DNA from 2 places in the Kitasatospora sp. NPDC058492 genome. Region 1 is predicted to be linked to the other one. Evidence: riboswitches for the same ligand, from Rfam matches in the RefSeq annotation. Region 1 holds a riboswitch; the other holds the start of a gene.
What was found. Region 1 has a riboswitch for guanidine ahead of ACFWPI_RS04490 (MBL fold metallo-hydrolase). Riboswitches for the same ligand answer to the same signal wherever they lie in the genome.
Positions count from the first base shown of each region.

Region 1 (4,282 bases):
TTCACCATCGTCCGCACCCTCGGCGGCGCCCTCGGCATCGCCGCCACCGCCGCCCTCATCGGCGCCCTGGACACCGACGGCGGCTCACCCGGCCCCTACCGCCTCGCCCTCCTGCTCACCGCCGCCCTGGTCGCCGCCGGCACTCTCCTCACCACCCGCCTCCCCCGGGAGGCGCCGGCACCCTGAATCGGCTCCGGCTGCCGTACGGTGGCCGGAGCACTGGAGGAGAGTCCATGAACCCCGAGCGCTACCGTCTTCTCGAAGAGGCCCGGCGCAGTCTCCCGGACGGCTACAAGGTGGAGTTGTCCGGCGACATCATCGTCATGCAGGCGTCACCGTCGTCGGTCCACCAGCTGAACCTCGCGCTGGTCCAACGCCAGTTCGAGGCGCACTGCCCTCCCGGCTACTTCCCCACCGGGAACAGTGATCTCTCCTCACCCGAGGTCGGCTCCGTGCGCAATCCCGACCTCACGTACCTGCCCGAGGACGTCATCGACCTGGCCGGCCACGACATCCCCGCCGAGCTGGCCCTGATCGCCGTCGAGATCGTCTCCCCGTCCAATCCCGAGAACGACTGGACGGGGAAGGTCCGCGACTACCCGCGCATGGGCTTCCCGCTCTATCTGATCGTGGACCCGCGGCAGCGGACGGCCACGCTGTTCTCCGAGCCGAACCACGACCGGTACCACACGAGGACCGAGCGGGAGTTCGGCGAGACGATCAGCGTTCCCGATCCGTTCGGCTTCGAACTGGACCTCGCGCGGCTCGTCCCGTACAAGGACTGATCGCCGAGCGCCTGACCGATGGGCTCAGGCGCTCGGCCAGAGGATCAGGTCGGGCAGGGCGTGCCGGCGCGGCCGGTCGCCGAGGTCGGCGAGTGCGGTGCGGATGGCCCGGAGGTGTCCGACGGTCAGTTCCAGGGGCGGCTCGTCGGGCTGGTGGGTCGTGCGGATGGGGTAGTCGACGCCGGGGGTGCGGGTCATCTCGATGTGGCAGCCGAGCAGATGCGTCACGGGGCGGCGTTCGGCGAAGTCGATCAGCCGGTCGACGGTGCGGGTGAAGGCCGGCCAGTCGTCGATGTAGAGGCGGCCCGGGTAGACGGTGTCGCCGGTGAGCAGCAGGCCCGTCCACGGGTCGTAGTAGGTGACGGCCGCCGGGTGGTGGCCCGGGGTGGCCAGGCATTCGAGCACCCGGCCGCCGCCGAGGTCCACCCGCGCGACGGCGTCCGGGTCCTGGTCGAAGCCGAAGTACGGCCAGGCCGTGGCCGGGTCGGCGCCGACCAGGGTCGTCGCGGGCCGGTCGGCGAACTGCCCGTCGCCCGCGACGTGGTCGCCGTGCGGGTGGGTGTGCAGGACGAGCAGCCCGTAGCCGTCGCGGGGGTTGTCGGCGAGCCACCGGTCGATGAGCCCGTCGACCACGGTGCGCAGCGGGAAGTACGCGGCGGAGGCGGTGGCCCCGGTGTCGATCAGGACGGCCCGCTCGCCCCCGAACAGCAGGAACAGGAACGGCGCCTCGTAGTTGACCGCCTTGTTCTGCCGCAGGATGACGGTGTGCTCGTCGTACGCGTGGACCTGGATGTCCGGGTCCGTGTTGTGCTTCGCGGACGGGGATCCGTGGATCCACCGCACGTCGAGCGGACGGGCGATCGGGGCACCGGCGGCCATGACGTCTCCCTGGGTGCGTCGTCTTGGCGGGCCGGGTACGGCGCACATCTCGTCCGGGGCGGTCACCGGCGCGCCGCCACCGGGACGCTAGCACGCCCCCGTCGCCGCGCGCCGGTCCGCCGATTCGTCGATTCGCCGATTTGCCGGGAACCGTCAGGCACGCCCCAGCAGGTGCGCCAGCCCGTCCGCCAGCCCGCCGCGCCAACAGGCGTAGTCGTGGCCGCCGTTGAACTCGCGGTACGCGAGGTCGTAGCCGCGGGCGGTGAGGACGTCGCGCAGGTGGCGGTTCTGCGGGAGCAGCATCCACTCCTGGAGGCCGACCTCGACGTAGAACCGGGCCTCCCGCCTTTGCTCGCGGGCGAATTGGCGGGTCAGCCACTCACTGCCCTCGTCGAACTCCGTCTCGTCCGGCCACCAGAAGGAACCGGACTGGCAGAGCGCGCCGCCGAAGCGGTCGGGGCGTCGGAACGCGGCGAAGGCGGCGGTGAGGCCGCCCGCGCTCTGGCCGGCGATGACGGTGCCGGCCGGGTCGGTGGTGGTGCCGAACTCGGCTGCCGCCCAGGGGAGGAGGCGGTCGGCGAGGAGGTCGACGAAGGCCGGGTTGCAGCTGAGGTCGTCGGGGCGGCAGGGGCCCATGGTGTGGACGAGCAGGGCGACGGTGGGCGGGATGGCGCCGTCCGCCGCGAGGTTGTCGAGGGTGTCGCCGACCGACAGCACCTCGCCCCACATCTCGCCGTCCAGCAGCACGGCCACCGCGAACGGCCCGCCACCGGCGGACGCTCCGCCACCGGCGGGGAGGTGGACGTCCACCCGCCGCCCGGCCACCTCGTGGGCCACCGTCCGCCCGCGCGGCACGCCGTCGCGCCGCCGGGCGTACGGCTGGGCGGGGGCGTCGGGCAGGCTGAGCACGGACGACGGGTGGCGCCCGTCGCGGGCGGGCAGCCGGGGGGCGGCGTCGTGCGGGTCGGGGCGGGCGTGGTCGAGGACGCGCAGCCAGTCCGCCCGGGTGGTGCCGGGGGCGTCCCCCCGGAACGGGTACAGCTGGTAGGACGCCCGGTGGTCGGCGCGCAGCCGGTAGGTGATCGACCAACGGCCGTCGTCGCGGCGGGTCATCAGGTGCGGGGCGAGGTCGCCGGCGTGCCGGTCCTTGTCGGTGACGGTGTGCAGGAGCGCGAGCACGCCGTCGCACGACGCGTCCTCGTGCACGAAGGTGACCAGGCGGTAGGCGGGGTCGGCCGGATCGGGCTCGACGAGGGGAAGGGTTTCCATCTGCGGGACTCCTCGGGGAGGTTAGGCGGGGGTGCCCTTGCGGCCGAGCAGCACCCAGAGCAGGAAGGGGCCGCCGAGGACGGTGGTGACGATGCCGACGGGGATCTCCACCCCGCCGATCAGCACCCGCCCCACGGTGTCGGCGAGCACGACGAGGACGGCGCCGGTCAGTGCCGAGCCGAGGACCGGTACGCGCGCCGGCCCGGCCAGCCGCCCGGCGATCACGGGCGCGGCCAGCGCGACGAAGCCGACCGGCCCGCACACGCCGACGGCCAGTCCGGCCAGCGCGACGGCCAGCAGCAGGCAGCCGAGCCGGACCCGGCCCGGGTCGACGCCCAGCGAGGCGGCCACGCTGTCGTCGAAGCGCAGCACCGCCAGCCGCCGGGCCGCCGCCAGCGCGAGCGGCACGAGCACGGCCAGCCCGATCAGGACCGGGGTGGCGACGGCGTAGTCCCGCCCGTTGAGGCTGCCGGAGGTCCAGACGTACAGCGAGCCGGCCGAGTTGAGCGAGCGGCGGGCGAGCGCGACCTGGATGACGGCCGAGGCGAGCGCGGACATCGCGAGGCCGACGACCAGCACCCGGTAGCCCTGCGCGCCGAGCCCGCCGGAGACCAGGGTGACGACCAGGACGGCGGCCAGCGCGCCGAGCGGGCCGGCCCACCAGGCGCCGAAGGTGCCGGAGACGGTGGCGGAGATCAGGACGGCGGCGGTGGCGCCGTCGTTGACGCCGAGCAGTTCGGGGGTGGCGAGGCGGTTGCGGGCGAGGGTCTGGGTGAGGCAGCCGGCCAGGCCGAGGGCGGCGCCGGCGGCGAGCCCGGCGACGATCCGGCCGAGCCGGAACTTCTGCACCAGCAGCACGTCCAGCCGGTCGCCGTAGCCGAACACGGCCTGGAGGGTGCGGCCGAGGCCGAGTTCGCTCTGCCCGGCGTGGGCGGACACGACGACGACGGCGAGCAGCGCCGCGGCCAGGGCGAGCGAGGCGAGCAGCGCCCGGCGGGGGAGCAGCAGCGACCAGGCGCCGCGCCGCAGCACCAGGTCGGGTTTGGGCGCGGGCGGCTCGGACCGCCGGACGGGGGCGGGCTCGGCCGGATCGGCCATGCCGAGCGCGGCGGTCCGGCGGGAGCGGACGATCGCGATCAGCGCGGGGGCGCCGACCAGGGAGACGATCACCGACACCGGCGCCTCGAACGGGCGGGCCACCACCCGGGCCAGCACATCGGCCCCGGTGAGCACGGTGGCGCCGAACAGCCCTGCGAGCACGGTGAGTTGCCCGACCCTGGGGCCGGCGACGGCCCGCCCCAGGAACCCGGCGAGCAGGCCGAGGAAGGAGATCGGGCCGGCCAGTGCGA
Region 1 is NZ_JBHXMU010000004.1:159,681-163,962, reverse strand. Features, by position in the region: gene ACFWPI_RS04500 (DHA2 family efflux MFS transporter permease subunit) at 1-186, shown strand, start outside; gene ACFWPI_RS04495 (Uma2 family endonuclease) at 234-785, shown strand; gene ACFWPI_RS04490 (MBL fold metallo-hydrolase) at 810-1,664, opposite strand; guanidine-III (ykkC-III) riboswitch at 1,677-1,737, opposite strand; gene fes (enterochelin esterase) at 1,818-2,933, opposite strand; gene fhuB (Fe(3+)-hydroxamate ABC transporter permease FhuB) at 2,955-4,282, opposite strand, start outside.

Region 2 (4,282 bases), on a different contig from region 1:
CGCGGTGGCCGCCGACCACCCGGACACCGCCCGGCTGGCGGTCGGTCTGATCGCGGTCGACTACGAGCCGCTGGAGGCCGTCACCGACCCCGAGCAGGCCTTCACCGCCCCGTCGCTGCACCCGGACGGCAACCTGTTCCGCCACCTGCCGCTGCGCACCGGGGATCCGGACGCGGCCGGCGAGATCATCATCGAGGGCCTCTACCAGGTCGGCCGTCAGGACCCGGCCCCGCTCGGCGCCGAGGCCGGGCTGGCCGTGCCGCGCCCGGACGGCGGCGTCGAACTGCACCTGTCCTCCACCGACCCGCACGGCGACCGCGACCGCACCGCCGCCTGCCTCGGTCTGGAGCCCGACCGGGTCCGGCTGGTGGTCACCGGCGTGCCCGGGGCCACCACCGACCGTGAGGACCTCTCCTTCCAGGTCACCCTGGCGCTGCTGGCGCTGCGCACCGGCCGCCCGGTGAAGATGACCCTCACCCGCGAGGAGTCCTTCCACACCCACCCCTCGCGCCACCCCGCGCTGCTGCGCTACCGCCACCACGCCGACGCCGAGGGCACCCTGGTGAAGGTCGAGGCGCAGATCCTGCTGGACGGCGGCGCGTACGCGGACGTCTCCGCCGAGGCGCTGGCCGCCGCCACCGCGTTCTCGGTCGGCCCGTACGTCTGCCCGAACGTCTTCGTGGACGCCTGGGCGGTGCGCACCAACAACCCGCCGGCCGGGCGGATGCGCGGCGAGGGCGCGTTGCAGGCCTGCTTCGCCTACGAGTCGCAGCTGGACCAGCTGGCCGCCCGGATCGGCGTGGACCCGGTGGAGATCCGCCGCCGCAACGCGATGGCCACCGGTGACCCGATGCCCACCGGACAGGCCGTCACCTGCCCGGCGCCGGTCGGCGCGCTGCTGGAGGCCGTCGCGGCCGAGCCGCTGCCGGCCCTGCCGGTGGACGACCCGGACGCCGAGTGGCTGCTGCCGGGCGGACCCGGTGGCGCCGGCGACCCGGCGGCGGTGCGGCGCGGGATCGGCTACGCCGTCGGCATGGTGCACATGCTCGGCGCCGAGGGCGAGGACGAGGTCTCCACCGCCACCGTGCGGGTCAGCGGCGACCACGCCACGGTGATCTGCGCGGCCGTCGACTCCGGACAGGGCTTCGCCACGCTGGCCCGGCAGATCGTGCAGACCGTGCTGGGCGTCAGCGAGGTGTACATCGCGCCGGCCGACAGCGACCAGTCCATCGCCGGTCCCTCCGCCCGCGGCCGGCACACCTGGGTCTCCGGCGGCGCCGTCGAGCGCGCCGCGCTGATGGTCCGCCACCAGCTGCTGCAGCCGATCGCCGCCAACTTCGGGATGTCGGTGGAACTGCTGCAGATCGCCGACGGCAAGATCACCTCGTACGACGGGGTGCTCGGCATGCCGGTCGCCGAGGCGCTGGAGGGCAAGGAGCTCTGGGCGACGGCCCAGTGCCGCCCGCACCCCACCGAGCCGCTGGACGAGTCCGGGCAGGGCGACGCCTTCGTGTCGATCGCGTTCTGCGCGATGCGCGCGGTGGTGGACGTGGACATCGAGCTGGGCGCCGTCCGGGTGGTCGAGATGACGGTCGCCCAGGACGTCGGCCGGGCGCTGAACCCGCGGCAGATCGAGGACCGGATCGAGGCGGGCGTGGCCCAGGGCGTCGGCCTGGCGCTGCTGGAGGACCTGCGCACCGAGGGCGGCGTGCTGCTGAACCCCTCGCTCACCGGCTACCGGCTGCCCACCGCGCTGGACACCCCGCAGGTGCGGATCGCCGCCCTGCTGGAGGAGCGGGACGTGGTCGCCACCTTCGGGGCCAAGGCGGTCAGCGCCGCCCCCGCGGTGGTCGCCCCGGCGGCCGTGGCCGCCGCCGTCCGGGCGGCCACCGGCCTGCCGGTCGGCCGGCTGCCGATCCGGCCGGAGGACGCGGTCGCGGTCTGACGGGCGGGGGCGGCGGTTTCGGCCGACCGCCCCGGAAATGGCGGAAAAAGGAATTGCCGGTCGACGGAATGTCGACCGGCAATTCCATTTCCGGCGAGGCCATGACGGGAATCGAACCCGTGTACACCGCTTTGCAGACGGTTCCCTAAGCCGCTCGGGCACACGGCCAGTGAATTCATAGTGGCGGAATGCGCGGGGGGCCGTCAACGGTGGAATGTAAATTCTGTATGGCGGCTTGTGCTACGGTCGGAACCAGGTGGTCGGTTGCCCGGCCGCCCCGGACGAGCGCGTCGTACCCGGTGACGACAAGACGGCGCAGTTCAGCGGCAATCCGGCCGCTGTGGACTGCGGAGGTAGGCCGTCATGGCATGGCTCGTTCTGATCATCTCGGGTGTCCTGGAGACCGTGTGGGCGGTGGCCCTGGAGTCGTCCAAGGGCTTTTCCCGGCTCACCCCCAGCCTCGTCTTCGGTGTGACCCTGCTGCTGAGCATGGGCGGGCTGGCGTACGCGATGCGCACCATTCCGATCGGCACCGGCTACGCGGTCTGGGTCGGCATCGGCGCGGTCGGCACCGCGCTCTACGGCATGGCCGTCCTGGGGGACGCGGTGACGGCGGCCCGGATCGGCTGCCTGCTGCTCATCGTCTCCGGCGTGGTCGGCCTGAAGGTGCTCCACTGACCGCCGGCTGAGCTTCCCCCTGACCCTGGTCCTAAGCCCTGCGGACTAGCTGATCACCGACTCGGGTCAGGGGTCATGAAGCCAGACGGCCCTTACGATGTTACGTATGACCACTGCCTCCCCCACCTCGGTCGACTCCGCCCCGATACCCTCCGAACCCGACCCCGGTGGCGGGGTCCTCAGTGGCCGCTACCGCGCTCTGACGCTGGGGATCGTGTCGGTGGTCCTGGTGATCGCCTTCGAGGCGACCGCCGTCAACACCGCGATGCCGACCGCGGCCCGCCAGCTGAACGGCATCGGGCTGTACGCCTTCGCCTTCTCCGGCTACTTCACCACCACGCTGTTCGCGCTGGTCGTCTCCGGGCAGTGGTGCGACCGGCGCGGGCCGTTGCAGCCGCTGTTCACCGGCATCGCGGTGTTCGGCGTGGGCCTGGTGGTGGCCGGGACGGCGCCGGGCATGTGGGTGTTCGTGGCCGGGCGGGCGGTCCAGGGCCTGGGCGGCGGGCTGGTGATCGTCGCGCTGTACGTGGTGGTCGGCCGGGCCTACCCGGAGCGGCTGCGACCGGCGGTGTTCGCGGCCTTCTCCTCGGCCTGGGTGCTGCCCTCGATCATCGGGCCGCTGGTCTCCGGCGCGATCACCCAGCACCTCGGCTGGCGCTGGGTGTTCCTGGCCGTGCCGGTGCTGATCCTGCTGCCGCTGGCCGTGATGGGCCCCGCGCTGACCCGCTCCGAGCGGGAGCACCCGGTGGCCAGGGGCGCGGAGTTCGACCGCCGGCGCACCCTGCTGGCCGCGATGGCGGCGCTCGGTGCCGGCCTGCTGCAGTACGCGGGCGGGCGGCACGACCTGATCGGGCTGCTCCCCGGGACCGTCGGGGCGGCGCTGCTGGTGCCGGCCGTCCTGGGGCTGTTGCCCGAGCGGACCCTGCGGGCCGGTCGGGGGCTGCCGGCGGTGATCCTGCTGCGCGGACTGGCGGCCGGGGCGTTCCTCGGGGCCGAGGCCTTCGTCCCGCTGATGATGACCACCGAGCGCGGCCTCTCGCCGACGATGTCGGGGCTCACCCTGACCAGCGGCGGGCTCACCTGGGCGCTGGGCTCCTGGCTGCAGGGGCGGCCGGGGGCCGAGCGCTACCGCGAGGCGATGATCCGGGGCGGGTTCGTGCTGACCGCAGTGGCGATCGCGGGCGCCGCGCTGGTGCTGGTCCCGGCGGTGCCGGCCTGGGTGGCGGCGGTGGCCTGGGGTATCGGCGGCATCGGGATGGGACTGACGGTCGCGAGCGTCAGCGTGCTGATGATGAAGCTCTCCGCGCCGGAGGACGCCGGGGTGAACTCGGCGGCCCTGCAGATGAGCGACGCGCTGGGCAACGTCCTGCTGACGGGCCTGGCGGGGGTGATGTTCGCGGTGCTGGGCGGCGGTTCGCTCGCCGCCGCCCACGAGGGTGCCGGGGCCGCCGGCTCGTCCGGTGCCGCCGGGTCGCCCTTGGCGTTCGCGGTGATCCTGCTGGCCATGGCCGGCGTGGCGCTGCTGGGGGCGCTGCTCTCCGGCCGGGTCCGGACCAGGTCCTGAGGGTCAGCCGGCGGCGGCGGGCACCGGCGGTGCCCCGGGGGTGCCGAGGAAGGCCTCCCAGCCGCCGGTCGGCGCCTGGCCCGGGGCGAGGCCCT
Region 2 is NZ_JBHXMU010000084.1:7,097-11,378, forward strand. Features, by position in the region: gene ACFWPI_RS35550 (xanthine dehydrogenase family protein molybdopterin-binding subunit) at 1-1,945, shown strand, start outside; tRNA gene ACFWPI_RS35555 (tRNA-Cys) at 2,042-2,113, opposite strand; guanidine-III (ykkC-III) riboswitch at 2,199-2,265, shown strand; gene ACFWPI_RS35560 (multidrug efflux SMR transporter) at 2,309-2,623, shown strand; gene ACFWPI_RS35565 (MFS transporter) at 2,730-4,187, shown strand; gene ACFWPI_RS35570 (hypothetical protein) at 4,191-4,282, opposite strand, start outside.
Region 2: another riboswitch for guanidine. It lies ahead of ACFWPI_RS35560 (multidrug efflux SMR transporter); the one in region 1 lies ahead of ACFWPI_RS04490 (MBL fold metallo-hydrolase).